One region of the Streptomyces sp. NPDC004610 genome, then DNA from elsewhere that is predicted to be linked to it. Evidence: riboswitches for the same ligand, from Rfam matches in the RefSeq annotation. Region 1 holds a riboswitch; the other holds the start of a gene.
What was found. A riboswitch is a leader RNA that binds a small molecule or an ion and turns the genes downstream of it on or off. The one in region 1 is predicted to bind glycine.

Region 1 (7,169 bases):
TGATCCCCGCCCCGGAGTTCGAGCCGGGCGGCCAGGCCAACGGCCGTGCCCTCGCCTATCTGGCCCACGCGTATCTGGGCAGCGCCTTCGGCACGGTCTACGACATCTCCACCATCGCCATCCTCTGGTTCGCCGGCGCCTCCGCCATGGCAGGTCTGCTCAACCTCATGCCCCGCTATCTCCCCCGCTACGGCATGGCCCCGCACTGGGCGGGCGCGGTCCGCCCGATGGTCCTCGTCTTCACCCTGATCGCCTTCCTGGTGACCTGGCTCTTCGACGCCAGCGTGGACGCCCAGGGCGGCGCCTACGCCACCGGTGTCCTGGTGCTGATCAGCTCGGCCGCCATCGCCGTCACCATCGCCGCCCACCGGGCCGGCCAGCGCAGATGGTTCCTGAGCTTCGCCGTGATCGCGGCGGTCTTCCTCTACACGACCGTGCTGAACGTCATCGAACGCCCGGACGGTGTGAAGATCGGCGCCTGCTTCATCGCCGGGATCATGATCCTCTCGTTCGCCTCCCGGCTGACCCGCGCCTTCGAGCTACGGGTGACCGGCGTGACCCTCGATCCGATGGCGGCGCGCTTCGTACGGGATGTGGCCAGCCGCAAGATCCGGCTGATCGCCAACGAGCCCGACCGGCGCGATCTCGCCGAGTACCGGGACAAGATCGAGCAGATCCGCCAGGACAACGATGTGACGGGCCCGGAGGACTTCGTCTTCGTGGAGGTGACGGTCACCGACCCCTCCGAGTTCGAGGCCGTCCTGACGGTCCACGGCGAGGTCCTGCACCACCGCTACCGCGTACTGACCCTGGAGTCCTCGTCCGTCCCCAACGCGCTGGCCGCCCTGCTGCTACACATCCGGGACACCACCGGCCGGATCCCGCACATCTACTTCGAGTGGACCGAGGGCACCCCGTTCGCCAACTTCCTGCGCTTCTTCCTCTTCGGCCAGGGCGAGGTGGCCCCCGTCACCCGAGAGGTCCTCCGCGAAGCGGAACCCGACCGCACCCGCCGCCCAAAGGTCCACGCGGGCTGACCCCGCCTCTCTCCCCCGAACGACTGAACGAGAAAGGGCCCCGCGCCACCCGACGCAGGACCCTCCCCCACACCCCACCTACCCGAGCGGCGGCTCCCCGCAGCCGCCCCTCACCCGCACCTCAGTCCTCGTACGCGTCCAGCGGCGGGCAGGAGCACACCAGGTTCCGGTCACCGAACGCCTGGTCGATCCGGCGTACCGGCGGCCAGTACTTGTCGGCGGCCGACACCCCGGCCGGGAACACCGCGTCCTCCCGCGGGTACGCGTGCGCCCACTCGCCGCCCAGCGCGGCGGCGGTGTGCGGCGCGTTGCGCAGCGGGTTGTCCTCGGCGGGCCACTCGCCCGCGCCGACCTTGTCGATCTCGGCGCGGATGGCGATCATCGCCTCGCAGAACCGGTCGATCTCCGCCAGGTCCTCGGACTCGGTGGGCTCGATCATCAGCGTCCCGGCGACCGGGAACGACATGGTCGGCGCGTGGAACCCGTAGTCGATGAGCCGCTTGGCCACATCGTCCACGCTCACACCCGTCGCCTTGGTCAGCGGGCGCAGATCGATGATGCACTCGTGCGCGACCAGCCCGCCGGGGCCGGTGTAGAGCACGGGGTAGTGCGGTTCCAGCCGCTTGGCGATGTAGTTCGCGGACAGCACGGCCACCTGGGTGGCCCGCTTCAGCCCCTCGCCACCCATCAGCCGGACATACGCCCAGGAGATCGGCAGGATGCCCGCCGACCCCCAGGGCGCGGCCGAGATCGGGCCGACCCCGGTCGCCGGACCGGCCTCCGGCTGGAGCGGGTGGTTCGGCAGATGCGGCGCCAGATGCGAGCGCACCGCCACCGGGCCGACACCGGGACCACCGCCGCCGTGCGGGATGCAGAACGTCTTGTGCAGGTTCAGATGCGAGACATCGCCACCGAAGTGCCCCGGCTTGGCCAGCCCCACCAGCGCGTTCAGATTGGCCCCGTCGACATACACCTGCCCGCCCGCCTCGTGCACCTGGGCGCAGATATCGGCGACATGCTCCTCGAACACCCCGTGCGTCGAGGGGTAGGTGATCATCAGCACGGCGAGCCGGTCGCGGTGCTGCTCTATCTTGGCGCGCAGATCGGCGACGTCGATCTCGCCGTCCTCGGCGGTCTTGACGACGACGACCTTCATCCCGGCCATCACCGCGCTCGCGGCGTTGGTGCCGTGCGCCGAGGACGGGATCAGACACACCGTCCGCTGCTCGTCCCCGTTGGCCCGGTGGTACCCGCGCACGGCGAGCAGCCCGGCCAGCTCCCCCTGCGACCCGGCGTTGGGCTGGAGGGACACCTTGTCGTAGCCGGTGACCTCGGCGAGCCGCTCCTCCAGCTCCCGGATCAGCGTCAGATAGCCCTGTGCCTGCGCGGCGGGCGCGAACGGGTGCAACTGCCCGAACTCGGGCCAGGTCACCGGCTCCATCTCGGTCGTGGCGTTGAGCTTCATGGTGCAGGACCCGAGCGGGATCATCCCGCGGTCGAGCGCGTAGTCGCGGTCGGCCAGCCGGCGCAGATAGCGCAGCATCGCCGTCTCGGATCGGTGCTGGTGGAACACGGGGTGGGCGAGGAACTCGTCACTGCGCAGCGCCCCCTCCGTCAGCCCCTCCTCCGTCCCGGCGTCCAGCGCCTCGACATCGGCCTCGACCCCGAACGCGTGCCACACCGCGCTGAGCTGCGCCCTGGTGGTCGTCTCGTCGCAGGCGAGGGAGAGATGATCGGCGTCCACGACCCGCAGATTGACCCCGTTGTCCCGCGCGGCGGCGGCGATCCGCTCGGCCCGCCCCTCGGCGCGGACGGTCAGGGTGTCGAAGTAGGACCCGTGCACGACCTCGACGCCCCCGGCCCGCAGCCCGGCGGCCAGGACGGTGGCGTACCGGTGGGTCCGCCAGGCGATCGTCCGCAGCCCCTCGGGCCCGTGGTGGACGGCGTACATCCCGGCCATCACGGCGAGCAGCACCTGCGCGGTGCAGATGTTGCTGGTCGCCTTCTCGCGCCGGATGTGCTGCTCCCGCGTCTGGAGCGCGAGCCGGTACGCCCGGTTGCCGTCGGCGTCCACCGAGACACCGACGAGCCGCCCCGGCAGACTGCGCGCGAAGCTCTCCCGCACCGCCATGTAACCGGCGTGCGGCCCGCCGAAGCCCATCGGCACCCCGAACCGCTGGGTGGTGCCGACCGCGATGTCCGCGCCCAGCTCCCCGGGCGACCTCAGCAGCGTCAGCGCCAGCAGATCGGCGGCCACGGTGACCAGCGCACCCCGCTCGTGCGCCTGGTCGACGACCACCTTGATGTCCCGTACGGCCCCGGAGGCGCCGGGGTACTGGACGAGCACCCCGTTGATCTCCCGCCCGCCGACCTCCTCCGGAATCCCGGCGCTCAGATCGGCGACGACGACCTCGACCCCGGTCGGCTCCGCCCGCGTCCGGATCACCGCGATGGTCTGCGGCAGCGCGTCCGCGTCGACGAGGAAGAGCCCCTTCTTGTTCTTCCCCATCCGCAGGGACAGCGCCATCGCCTCGGCGGCGGCCGTCCCCTCGTCCAGCAGCGAGGCACCGGAGGTGGGCAGCCCGGTGAGGTCGGCGACCATGGTCTGGAAGTTCAGCAGCGCCTCCAGCCGGCCCTGCGAGATCTCCGGCTGATAGGGCGTGTAGGCCGTGTACCAGGCCGGATTCTCCATGACATTGCGCAGGATCACCGGCGGCGTGAACGTCCCGTAGTACCCGAGCCCGATCATCGAGCCGAGCACCTGGTTGCGGTCGGCCAGCGCGCGCAGCTCGGCCAGCACCTCGGCCTCGGTACGCGCCCCCGGCAGTTCCAGCGCCTCGGCGTTCTTGATCACATCGGGGACGGCGGCGGCGGTCAGCTCGTCCAGCGAGCCGTAACCGACCTGGGCGAGCATCTTGGCCCGCGCCTCCTGGTCGGGGCCGATGTGCCGCTGCTCGAAGGGGATCCCCTGCTCAAGCTCGGAGAGCGGAATGCGGTGGGCGGTCATTGCGGAGGGCCTCCTGGTCTGACACGACCTTCGGGGGGCACCCCGGCACGGGTACCCCGACGGCCTCCCCCTCTGTCATCTCAACCTGAGAGCTTCACCGGGCGCCGGCCCGGCTTTCACCGTCGGTGAGAGCGAACGCCGTCGGCGCCGCCCTGCTTTCCAGAGTGACCTCGTCCGTGCGGTACGGGGGCCTGAGAGATTCCGGGGAGGATTTGCTCCTTCGGCGCCTCCGGATCTTCCCGGAGGACTCTCCCGCACGGGGTCAGCAGCCGCTGTCAGCCTACCAGCGCGGTCCACGAACGGGCCTTCGAGTGGCCGCCTGCCCCAATGTGCTCTTTCGTAGTGCTTACGGATGAGTTGCGACCATGTGGAGGGACCGTGCAGACCGATATCGATCCGCGCAACCTGATCGGCCGCAAGGCGTTCGACCGCAACGGCACGAAGATCGGCACGATCGACGAGGTCTATCTCGACGACGCGACCGGCGTCCCGGAGTGGGCGGCCATACGGACGGGCCTCTTCAGCCGGGACGCCTTCGTCCCGCTGGAGCCCAGCGAACTGATCGAGGGCACCCTGCACGTCCCCTTCGACCGCGCCCTGATCAAGGACGCCCCCGACTTCGGTGTCGGCCGCCATCTCTCCCCAGAACAGGAGCTCCAGCTCTACCACCACTACGGCCTGGACGTCACCGCCCCGCCCCCACCGGACCACGACTTCGGCAAAATGGCAGGCCAGGACGACAGCTAGCCCAAGAACCACGAAAACCCAGCCCCCACCGCGCACCCTGCTCCCCGAAGCTCCCGCCCCGTACGACTCCCACCCGCACCCGACCCACCCCATTCCGTCCACGCCCTCCGCATACCTCGCCTCCCGCCGAAAGGGCCGCGCCCCCGCCACCAACCGCCCCCGGACGCACGCCACCCTCCGGGACCAGACCCGAACACCGGACACCGAACACCGGCACCCGCCCGCACCGCCCCGAACCGGCCCGATCCCCTCCCCCCGCTCAGCGCCATACGGGCCAGGCAAGCCGACCGCCAAAACTCACCCGCGGAGCGAGCCGGACACCCCACCCACGCCTCCCCCTCCCCCTGTTCCCGTACCCCCAGGTCTTCGCTCCTCCGCCTCCCCGAGCGCACCCCCCACCTCGGTCAGCGGCAGCGGCTCCGCCGGCTCCAGCTCCGGATCCTCGACACGGAACGTCCGCACCCTCCCCGCCCCCTCCGACCGCGGTGTCTCGAACCGCACGGTCACCCGCCCGAGCCCGCTCCCCTGCACCCACCCGTGCCCGTACTCGGCGTGCCGTACGTCGTGCCCCGCGGGCCAGCGCCGCTCGCCGTGCCCCTCCGTGTCCTCGCGCTCCCCCTCCTCGGGGTGCTCCTCGGGATGCTCGTCCCGCAACTCCCCGGCGGCCTGGGCGAAGAGATCCTCCTGGGTGTAGTCGGCGAGCCCGCTCACCCCGACCCCCAGCAGCCGCACCCCGCCCGTGGTGTCCACGGAGTCCAGCAGCCGGGCCGCCGCCTCCCGCACCACCGCGGGATCGTCGGTCGGCCCCCGCAGGGTCTCGGACCGGGTCAGCGTGGAGAAGTCGTACCGCCGCACCTTCAGCACGATCGTCCGCCCCGACAGCCCCGCCCCGCGCAGCCGCCGCACACACCGGTCCGCGAGCCGCTGCACCTCCAGCTCGACCCGCACCCGGTCATGGATGTCCACGTCGTAGGTGTCCTCCACCGACACCGACTTCGTCTCCCGCTCGGCGACCACGGGCCGGTCGTCGTGCGCCAGCGCCATCGCGTACAGCGCATGCCCATGCGCCTTTCCCAGCAGCCGGACGAGTTCGTCCTCACCGGCCTCGGCCAGTTCCTCGACCGTGGTGATCCCGGCCCGCCGCAGCTGGTCGCCGGTGGCCGGCCCCACCCCCGGCAGGGTCCGCACCGGCATCGGCGCGAGCAGCGCCCGCTCGGTCCCCGGCTCGATCAGCACCAGCCCGTCCGGCTTGGCCTGCTCGGAGGCGATCTTGGCCAGCATCTTGGACGCGGCCAGCCCCACGGATCCCGTCAGCCCGGTGACCGCCCGTATGTCCGCGCGCAGCTTGATCCCCGCCAGCCGCGCCGACTCCGGGTCCCAGGCCGCTCCCCCGGCCTCCAGATCCACGAACGCCTCATCCAGGCTCAGCGGCTCCACCAGGGGCGACAGCGCCCGCAGCAACGCCATCACCTGCTCGCTGATCGACCGGTACAGCCCGAACCGCGGCACCAGATACGCGGCATTCGGCGCCAGCCGCCGCGCCTGGGCCATCGGCATCGCCGAGTGCACCCCGAACACCCTGGCCTCGTAGGAGCAGGTCGCCACCACCCCGCGCGGGCCCAGGCCGCCCACGATCACCGCTTTCCCGCGCAGGCTCGGCTTGGACGCCTGCTCCACCGAGGCGAAGAAGGCATCCATGTCGAGATGCAGGATCGTGGGCGTTCTCCTCACACCTACGATGCTGCACCACGGCACTGACAATGCCCCTAGGAAGACCCCCGACCATCACCTGTGCCGCCGGGAAACGCCGACCGCTGCCCACGCCCCCGAAAATCCCCGCGGCGCGACGGACGAACGCCCCTCAGAAACCACCTTCAAAGAGCCCTCAGACAGCCCTCAAACCGCCCGACTACGCCGTCGCGCCAGCTCATCCGCAGGATTGTGGCCGACGAGCGTCTCCCCCGTGTCGATCCGCTCCCCGTGCAGCTGCGACAGCGCGCTCTCCACATCCCGCCACACCACGCCCACGGCGATCCCGAAGATCCCCTGACCGCCCTGGAGCAGCGCGTGCACCTCGTCCGGCGAGGTGCACTCGTAGACCGTGGCGCCATCGCTCATCAGCGTCATCCGCTCCAGATTGCGAAAGCCCTGCTCACGCAGATGCTGCACGGTGGTCCGGATGTTCTGGAGCGACACCCCGGTGTCCAGGAACCGCTTGACGATCTTCAGGACGACGACGTCCCGGAAGCTGTACAGCCGCTGCGTCCCCGACCCGTGAGCGGGCCGTACGCTGGGCTCGACCAGCCCAGTGCGCGCCCAGTAGTCCAGTTGCCGGTAGGTGATGCCGGCGGCCGCGCAGGCCGTCGGCCCGCGGTAGC
Region 2 (7,169 bases), on a different contig from region 1:
AGTCACGATCTCGGATCCTCCGGATTTGATGAGAGACCCCGTGAAGATCCACGGGTCGCTTGGGGGTACGGCCGCTCTGTACGGCGGTGTCAGCGGGAGCCCTTGGGGTCGAGCGCGTCGCGCACGCCGTCGCCGAAGAGGTTGAACGCCAGAACGGTGATGAAGATCGCCACGCCCGGGATCACCATGTACATGGGGTCCGAGTCGTAGTAGTCGATCGCGCTGGAGAGCATCTGCCCCCAGGACGCCGTGGGCGGTTTGACGCCCACGCCCAGGAAGCTGAGCGCCGCCTCGGTGAGGATGTTGGTGGGGATCATCATCGTCGTGTACACGATGATCGGGGCGACGAGATTGGGCAGCAGTTCCTTGAAGAGGATGTAGAAGCGCCCGGCGCCCAGCGATCGGGCGGCCTCGACGTACTCCCGTTCGCGCAGGGAGAGCGTCTGGCCGCGCACCACGCGTCCGATGTAGGGCCAGCCGAAGAAGCCGATGACCAGGATCATCACGAACAGCCGGACCCCGGTGCCGGTGAGGCCCAGCATCTCGTTGGGCATCACGGAGACCAGGGCGATGATGAACAGCAGCTGCGGGAAGGCCAGCAGACCGTCCATCACCCGGCTGATGGCCGAGTCGACCCAGCCGCCGAAGAAGCCCGCCAGGATGCCCAGCACGGTGCCGAGCACCACCGCGACCAGCGCGGACAGAAAGCCGACCAGCAGCGAGATCTGGGCGCCGTAGACGATCCGGGCGAAGATGTCGCGGCCGTTGACGGGTTCGACGCCGAGCCAGTGGTCGCCGCTGATGCCGCCGAGGGAGCCGGTCGGGGTGCCGAACAGCGGGTCGATGAGGTCCTCGTGGTGGGACTCGGGGTCCTGTCCGGCGAGCGAGGTGATCACGGGGGCGAGCACGGCGACCAGGATGAGCAGGAGCACGAGGACACCGCCCGCGAGCGCGAGCTTGTCCCGCTTGAGGCGCTCCCAGGCGATCCGCCCCAGGGACCGGCCCTGTACGGCCTTCGCGGCGCCGGCCGCCGTCGCTTCCTCGGCGGCGCTCGGGGCCGCCTCGGCGGTCGGCTCGTGCAATGGTGCCGTCATCTGGCAGGGACCCCTCTCAACCGGCGGTAGCCGGCCCGCACTTGCCGCGGTGGCGGCGTCTTCAGTCCGTCGTACACAGGGAGCGCACACCTGGTCCACACCCCTGGAGCGGGAGTCTTCAACGCTTTGGCGATCTGTTGCCAGACTTGACGGTGAATGGATGCGCAACCGTGATGCTGTCCTGGGAGTTCCGTTATCCGGACAGCGGGTGGCGGCGGCAGGACAAGGATGAATCCAGACAAGTCTGCTGAACGCCCTTTAATCCACCCACTTCTACGCGCGGAGAGAGGGCTCGCGCCCGGTCACCGGGATGCGACTGTCCACAACGTGGGCAGCCGTCGGGGCGCGGCGAAACGCGCGGGAGGGGCGGGGTGGGGAGGGGTGAGGTGGGGTGGAGCGGGACGGCGGGCGACGGCCGGAGCCGACCGGTCAGTAGCTCCGGGGCGGAGGGTAGCCGTAGCCGCCGCCGGGCACCTGGGCCGGGGCGGGCGCGGCCGGGGCGTGTGCCTCCCGGTCGTAGAACGGCCGGGCGTTGGCCCGCATCCACATCGCCACCGGGCAGTACGCGTCGGACATCGCCACCGTGGACACCGGCAGCCCGTCCGGGCAGGCGCCGATCGACTGGTGCATCATCGCCCGCACCGCGTCCACCGCCGTCGGCGAGGTGTCGTACACCTCCAGACCGATGGCGAGATACGGCGCTCCGAGCGCCGGCTGCACCCAGGCCCGGCGCAGGGAGCGCAGCGCGGGGGTGCGGTGGGCGTTCTGCGCCAGCAGCGCGTAGAACTGGGGGATCTCGACGGTGGGCTCGGCCAGCCGCAGCGGTCCGGCGGGCTGGCGGTCGAGGCCGGTGGCGATCCGGCGCAGATCGAGCCAGGGCACTCCGACGCCGCCGCCCGGGGCGTGCGGGTTGAGCCAGAGGCCGTAGTGGTCGGGGTAGAGGGTGCGGGCCACGTCGAGGGCGTCGACCACCTCGTAGGAGCGGTTCCAGCCGCTGGCCGACAGCTCCTGGGCGGAGGTGACGCACGGGGCGTACGCGTAGCCCTCGACCTCCATGTTTCCGTACTGCGCGTCGGGGGAACCGGCCTGGCCGTGCCACAGCAGCATCCAGATCTGGCCCGCGGTGGGGGTGGCGAGGGCGTGCAGCAGTGCCTCGTAGGTGTCGTACCGACCCGGCGTCACCTGTCGCAGGGTGTGCTCGACCTGGCCGGTTGCGGCGGTGCCGCTCGCGCTCACTGTCTTCCCCGCCCCTTCGTGGGCTGCTTGCAACGCCCTTTTTTCGACCGTGACACTAGCTTACGTGCGGCGCCGGATCCGGGGCCCGGCGCGGCTCGGCGCGCTCGCCGCGAGCGGGTCATGCGTCCCGGGTGTAGAACGGCCGCACCTGGTCCCGCATCCAGGTCCCCACCGGGTCCTGCGCCACGTCCAACAGCACCAGGTTGACCGGCCACTTGGGCGCGGCGGCGGTCACCGCCCGCTCCAGGGCGGCCAGCGGAAGCGCCCGGATGTCGCCCTCCCAGCGGTCGAGTTCGACCCCGACGAACAGCGCCGGTTCGGCGGTCTCGACGGCGGCCAGACAGCGGCGGGCGGTCACCACCACGCCGAGGGCGGCGAACTCGGCGGACGCGGCGGCGAGGAAGTCGACCGGATCGTCCTGCCAGTCCGGCTCGAACAGCCGCACCCGCCCGCCGCCCGCCGGGCCGTCCAGCGCGGTACGGCCCGCCCGGCACAGCTCGGCCACGGCGGGCGGCGGCAGCGGGATGCCCACCGTGCCGCCCGGGTTGAGCACGATCCCGGCCTGCGGCGGCAGGCCCCGGGCGAACTCGACGGCGGGCGCGATGGCGAACGACATATGGGCGCCGACGACCTGGCGGAACTGCTCCTCGGAGGTGAACACCGGGACGTAGACCTGGCCGTCGATCTCGGTGGTGGGCAGGTCCAGGGGGCCGCTGTCGGGTCCGCCGCCGCCCGGCAGCGGCACCCAGAGGAAGCTGCGGCCCAGCACCTCCACGATCCGCGGGCCCGCCGAGGGGACCCCGAGGGCGGCGGAGAGCACCTCCTCCAGCTCATTGCCGGGCCAGCCACCGTGCGGGTGGGGGTGCGCCCCCACCGGGAAGTCCGCGGGAAGGTCCGCCGGGAAGTCCATCTTGTTACCGCCTGCCGAGTACCACGTACCACTGCCACTGCTCTTCGGGCTGAAAAGGCTAGCGGGTGGGACCGGGTGGGGGTCCGGGGTGTCCGCGCCCCGGACGGGGGCCCTGGCATCCACCGGGCGCACGGCAGCGGGCCTGACCCTGATCCCGGCCGGTCCTTCGGGGGTAGCTGGGTGGTGGGGTGGGCTGTGGGCGGCGCCGGGGTTCCGACCTCGGGCAGGCGGGCGGGGCGGGGCCTGGTACGGCGGCTGGCGGCTGGCGGCTGGCGGCTGGCGGCTGGCGGCTGGCGGCTGGCGGCTGGCGGCTGGCGGCTGGCGGCTGGCGGCTGGCGGCTGGCGGCTGAGTACGGACGGAGGCCCGGCGTCCGCGGTTCCGGGGCCTGGGCCCGACGCCCGGCGCCGCTGCGGGTGCGGCCCACGCCGCTGTCGCGCCGCGCCCGGCGACGGAGGTGGGACCGGCGGGCCCACCCTCGCGCGGAGCCAGGCGTCGATACGGTCCGACCATGCCGACGTGCCCGGCGCCCGCATCGGCGCGCGTGGCCCGCCGCCCCTCGGGGCCTGAGGCCCGACCGGCCGGCCCTCACACGCGAACACCCGGTCGACGGGCGCGACCGGCAGACGCAGCCCGCCTGTCGCCCCGCGTCCGCCGTCCTTCTGGGCCTGGGCCAGGCCGCCCGGCCCTCACACGCGAACACCCGGGTCCAGCGCGATCCGCAGGCGCGGACCACCCGTCGCCCTGCCCCCAACGCGGGCCACCATTCGTCACACCTCGGGCTGCGAGCCGGACCGGCCGCCCTCACTCACCGGGCCCGTGTGCGGCGCGACCGGCGGACGCAGACCTCCATCACGCCACCCCCACCACCCCGGACCCCGCCCCTACCCCGTGAACCCGATCCGGCGGAGCCGGTCCGCGGCGTCGCGGTCGAGGAGGACCGCCGAGCCGACGCCGCTCGGCAGGCGGCCCTTCTGGATCCTGCGGAGCAGCCGCGCCGCGACCCCCCGGTGGCGGCGGAAGGCGTAGCGGGAAACGCCCCGGCCGCGTTCGCGCTGGCCCTGGAGGGCCTGCTCGGGGGTGACGTCGAGGAGGAGGATGTGCAGTCGGCCGCCGCGCCGCCGGGCCTCGCGGGCCAGCCAGGCCCGTACCCATGCCTGGGTGCCGCAGTCGTGGACGACGACGCCCTCACCCGTGCGCAGGGCCCGGTACAGCCCGGTGTAGTGCGCTATCCGGACCAGGGGGCGGTAGGCGGTGTACGGGAGGAGGGCCGGGGTGCGCTGGTCCCAGCGGTCGCGGGTGTCCTGGGAGTCGATGCGGGCCGACTTCACCGTGCGCCGCATCAGGGTGGACTTGCCACTGCCGGGCAGGCCGGTGACCACCACCAGGTCGCGGGGGCCGAAGAGCAGGGCGTGCGGGCTGCGGCCGGCCCGCTCGCGCAGATCGCGGACCACCGGGGCGGGCAGCGAGGGACATGCCTCCCGGGCCGGGGCGGGAGGCTGCTCGGGCAGCGCGGCGCCGGTGGTGGTCACGTACGCCGTGGTCCTGTTCACCGTGATCGTCCTCCCCTGGGGCGGTTCACGAGGTTCCCTCCCCGTCGAGTGTAAAGAGAAGGTAATTCGCGGTGTCTCGTCATTCCGTTCGCATCGCGCAACAAGCCTGCTACAGAGAGCTTTCGATCTCCGTGCCCACTCTCCGTGCCCACTGAGCGTGCCCTGTCAAACCTCCCCTTTCGTCGCCGATGCCCGATGGCCTCCCCTGCCGTACCGGGCGGAGGCGTGCAATGATGGCGGCGCCTACGACAGGTCCTAACTGCATACCGGCCGCTTGAATCCGCGCGGGAGAGTCCCCGGTCTCCACCGGGGCGCCGAAGGAGCAAGTCCCTCCCTTGAATCTCTCAGGCCCCGTACCGCGCGGGCGAGGCACATCTGAAAAGCGGGCCGCTGCCGCAGTGGCTCCACCCAAGGTGCAAGCCGTGATCGTCGATGATCATGGCGAACCTCTCAGGTTCCGATGACAGATGGGGAGGACCCCCTCACCGTCCCCGCGACGGAGAGGGCCGCCCCGCCGTCACGCCGTGCCGTCATGCCTTGGGAGACCGACCGATGAGCAGTGCCGCACCCCGTCGTACCGCGCTCGATGCCCTGCATCGCTCGCTCGGGGCGACGATGACCGACTTCGCGGGCTGGGACATGCCCCTGCGCTACGGCTCCGAGCGGGACGAGCATCTCGCCGTCCGCTCCCGGGCCGGGCTCTTCGACCTCTCCCACATGGGCGAGATCACCGTCACCGGCCCGGGGGCCGCCGCGCTCCTGAACTTCGCCCTGGTCGGCAATATCGCCGCCGTGGGCACCGGCCGCGCCCGCTACACCATGATCTGCCGGGCCGACGGCGGCATCCTGGACGATCTGATCGTCTACCGGCTCGACGAGACCGAGTACCTGGTCGTCGCCAACGCCTCCAACGCCCAGATCGTGCTGGACGCCCTCACCGAGCGGGCGGCAGGCTTCGACGCCGAGGTCCGCGACGACCGGGACGCCTACGCGCTGCTCGCCGTCCAGGGCCCCGAGTCCCCCGGCATCCTGAAGTCCCTCACCGACGCCGACCTCGACGGCCTGAAGTACTACGCCGGGCTCCCCGGCACGGTCGCGGGCGTCCCCGCGCTGATCGCCCGTACCGGGTACACCGGCGAGGACGGCTTCGAGCTGTTCGTGCAGCCGGAGGACGCCGTCGTGCTGTGGGAGGCGCTGACCGAGGCCGGGGCCGCCGCCGGGCTCGTCCCCTGCGGGCTGTCCTGCCGGGACACCCTGCGCCTGGAGGCGGGCATGCCGCTGTACGGGCATGAGCTGACCGCGGACCTCACCCCCTTCGACGCCGGGCTCGGCCGGGTGGTGAAGTTCGAGAAGGAGGGCGACTTCGTCGGGCGGGCGGCGCTCGCCGACGCCGCGAAGCGGGCCGAGACCGACCCGCCCCGGGTGCTGGTCGGCCTGATCGCCGAGGGCCGCCGGGTGCCGCGCGCCGGGTACCCGGTGGTCGCCGACGGCCGGGTGATCGGCGAGGTCACCTCCGGCGCCCCCTCCCCCACCCTGGGCCGCCCGATCGCCATGGCGTACGTGGACGCGGCGCACGCCGCGCCCGGCACCGCCGGGGTCGGCGTCGACATCCGCGGCAGCCATGAGCCGTACGAGGTCGTGGCCCTGCCGTTCTACAAGCGCCGGAAGTAGCGCCCACGGCCCCTCCGGTGCCACCGGCACTCCCCCCTGCCCCTCATCAGCCACCCCGTACAGGAGAATTCAGGCCATGAGCAACCCCCAGGAACTGCGTTACAGCAAGGAACACGAGTGGCTGTCGGCCGCCGACGAGAACGGTGTGGCCACGGTCGGCATCACCGAGTTCGCCGCGAACGCGCTCGGTGATGTCGTCTACGCCCAGCTCCCGGAGGCCGGGACCGCGGTCAGCGCCGGGGAGACCTGCGGCGAGCTGGAGTCCACCAAGTCGGTCTCCGACCTCTACTCCCCGGTCACCGGTGAGGTCGTGGAGTTCAACCAGGACGTGGTGGACGACCCGGCGCTGGTGAACTCGGCGCCCTTCGAGGGCGGCTGGCTGTTCAAGGTGCGGATCGCCGACGAGCCGGCCGAGCTGCTCTCCGCCGACGAGTACGCCGCCTTCACGGCCAGCTGAGGGGACGGATCACCGATGACTGCCCAGGACCACTCCATGAACACCCCCCTGCACCAGCTCGACCCCGAGGTCGCCGCCGCGGTCGACGCCGAGCTGCGCCGCCAGCAGTCCACGCTGGAGATGATCGCCTCCGAGAACTTCGCGCCGGTCGCGGTGATGGAGGCGCAGGGCTCGGTGCTGACCAACAAGTACGCCGAGGGCTACCCCGGCCGCCGCTACTACGGCGGCTGCGAGTACGTCGATGTCACCG

Region 2: linked by a shared signal. The riboswitch ahead of gcvT (glycine cleavage system aminomethyltransferase GcvT) and the one ahead of gcvP (aminomethyl-transferring glycine dehydrogenase) in region 1 are both predicted to bind glycine.

Annotation. Positions count from the first base shown of each region.
Region 1 covers NZ_JBEXLA010000025.1:130,777-137,945, forward strand. The annotation lists gene ABZX40_RS26385 (amino acid transporter) at 1-1,037, shown strand, start outside; gene gcvP (aminomethyl-transferring glycine dehydrogenase) at 1,159-4,044, opposite strand; glycine riboswitch at 4,214-4,309, opposite strand; gene ABZX40_RS26395 (PRC-barrel domain-containing protein) at 4,423-4,791, shown strand; gene ABZX40_RS26400 (DNA polymerase IV) at 5,089-6,546, opposite strand; gene ABZX40_RS26405 (MerR family transcriptional regulator) at 6,688-7,169, opposite strand, start outside.
Region 2 covers NZ_JBEXLA010000027.1:98,848-106,016, forward strand. The annotation lists gene ABZX40_RS27485 (ABC transporter substrate-binding protein) at 1-6, opposite strand, end outside; gene ABZX40_RS27490 (ABC transporter permease) at 90-1,094, opposite strand; gene ABZX40_RS27495 (enhanced serine sensitivity protein SseB C-terminal domain-containing protein) at 1,524-2,330, opposite strand; gene ABZX40_RS27500 (enhanced serine sensitivity protein SseB) at 2,449-3,240, opposite strand; gene ABZX40_RS27505 (AAA family ATPase) at 4,123-4,791, opposite strand; glycine riboswitch at 5,067-5,160, shown strand; gene gcvT (glycine cleavage system aminomethyltransferase GcvT) at 5,344-6,462, shown strand; gene gcvH (glycine cleavage system protein GcvH) at 6,539-6,919, shown strand; gene glyA (serine hydroxymethyltransferase) at 6,935-7,169, shown strand, end outside.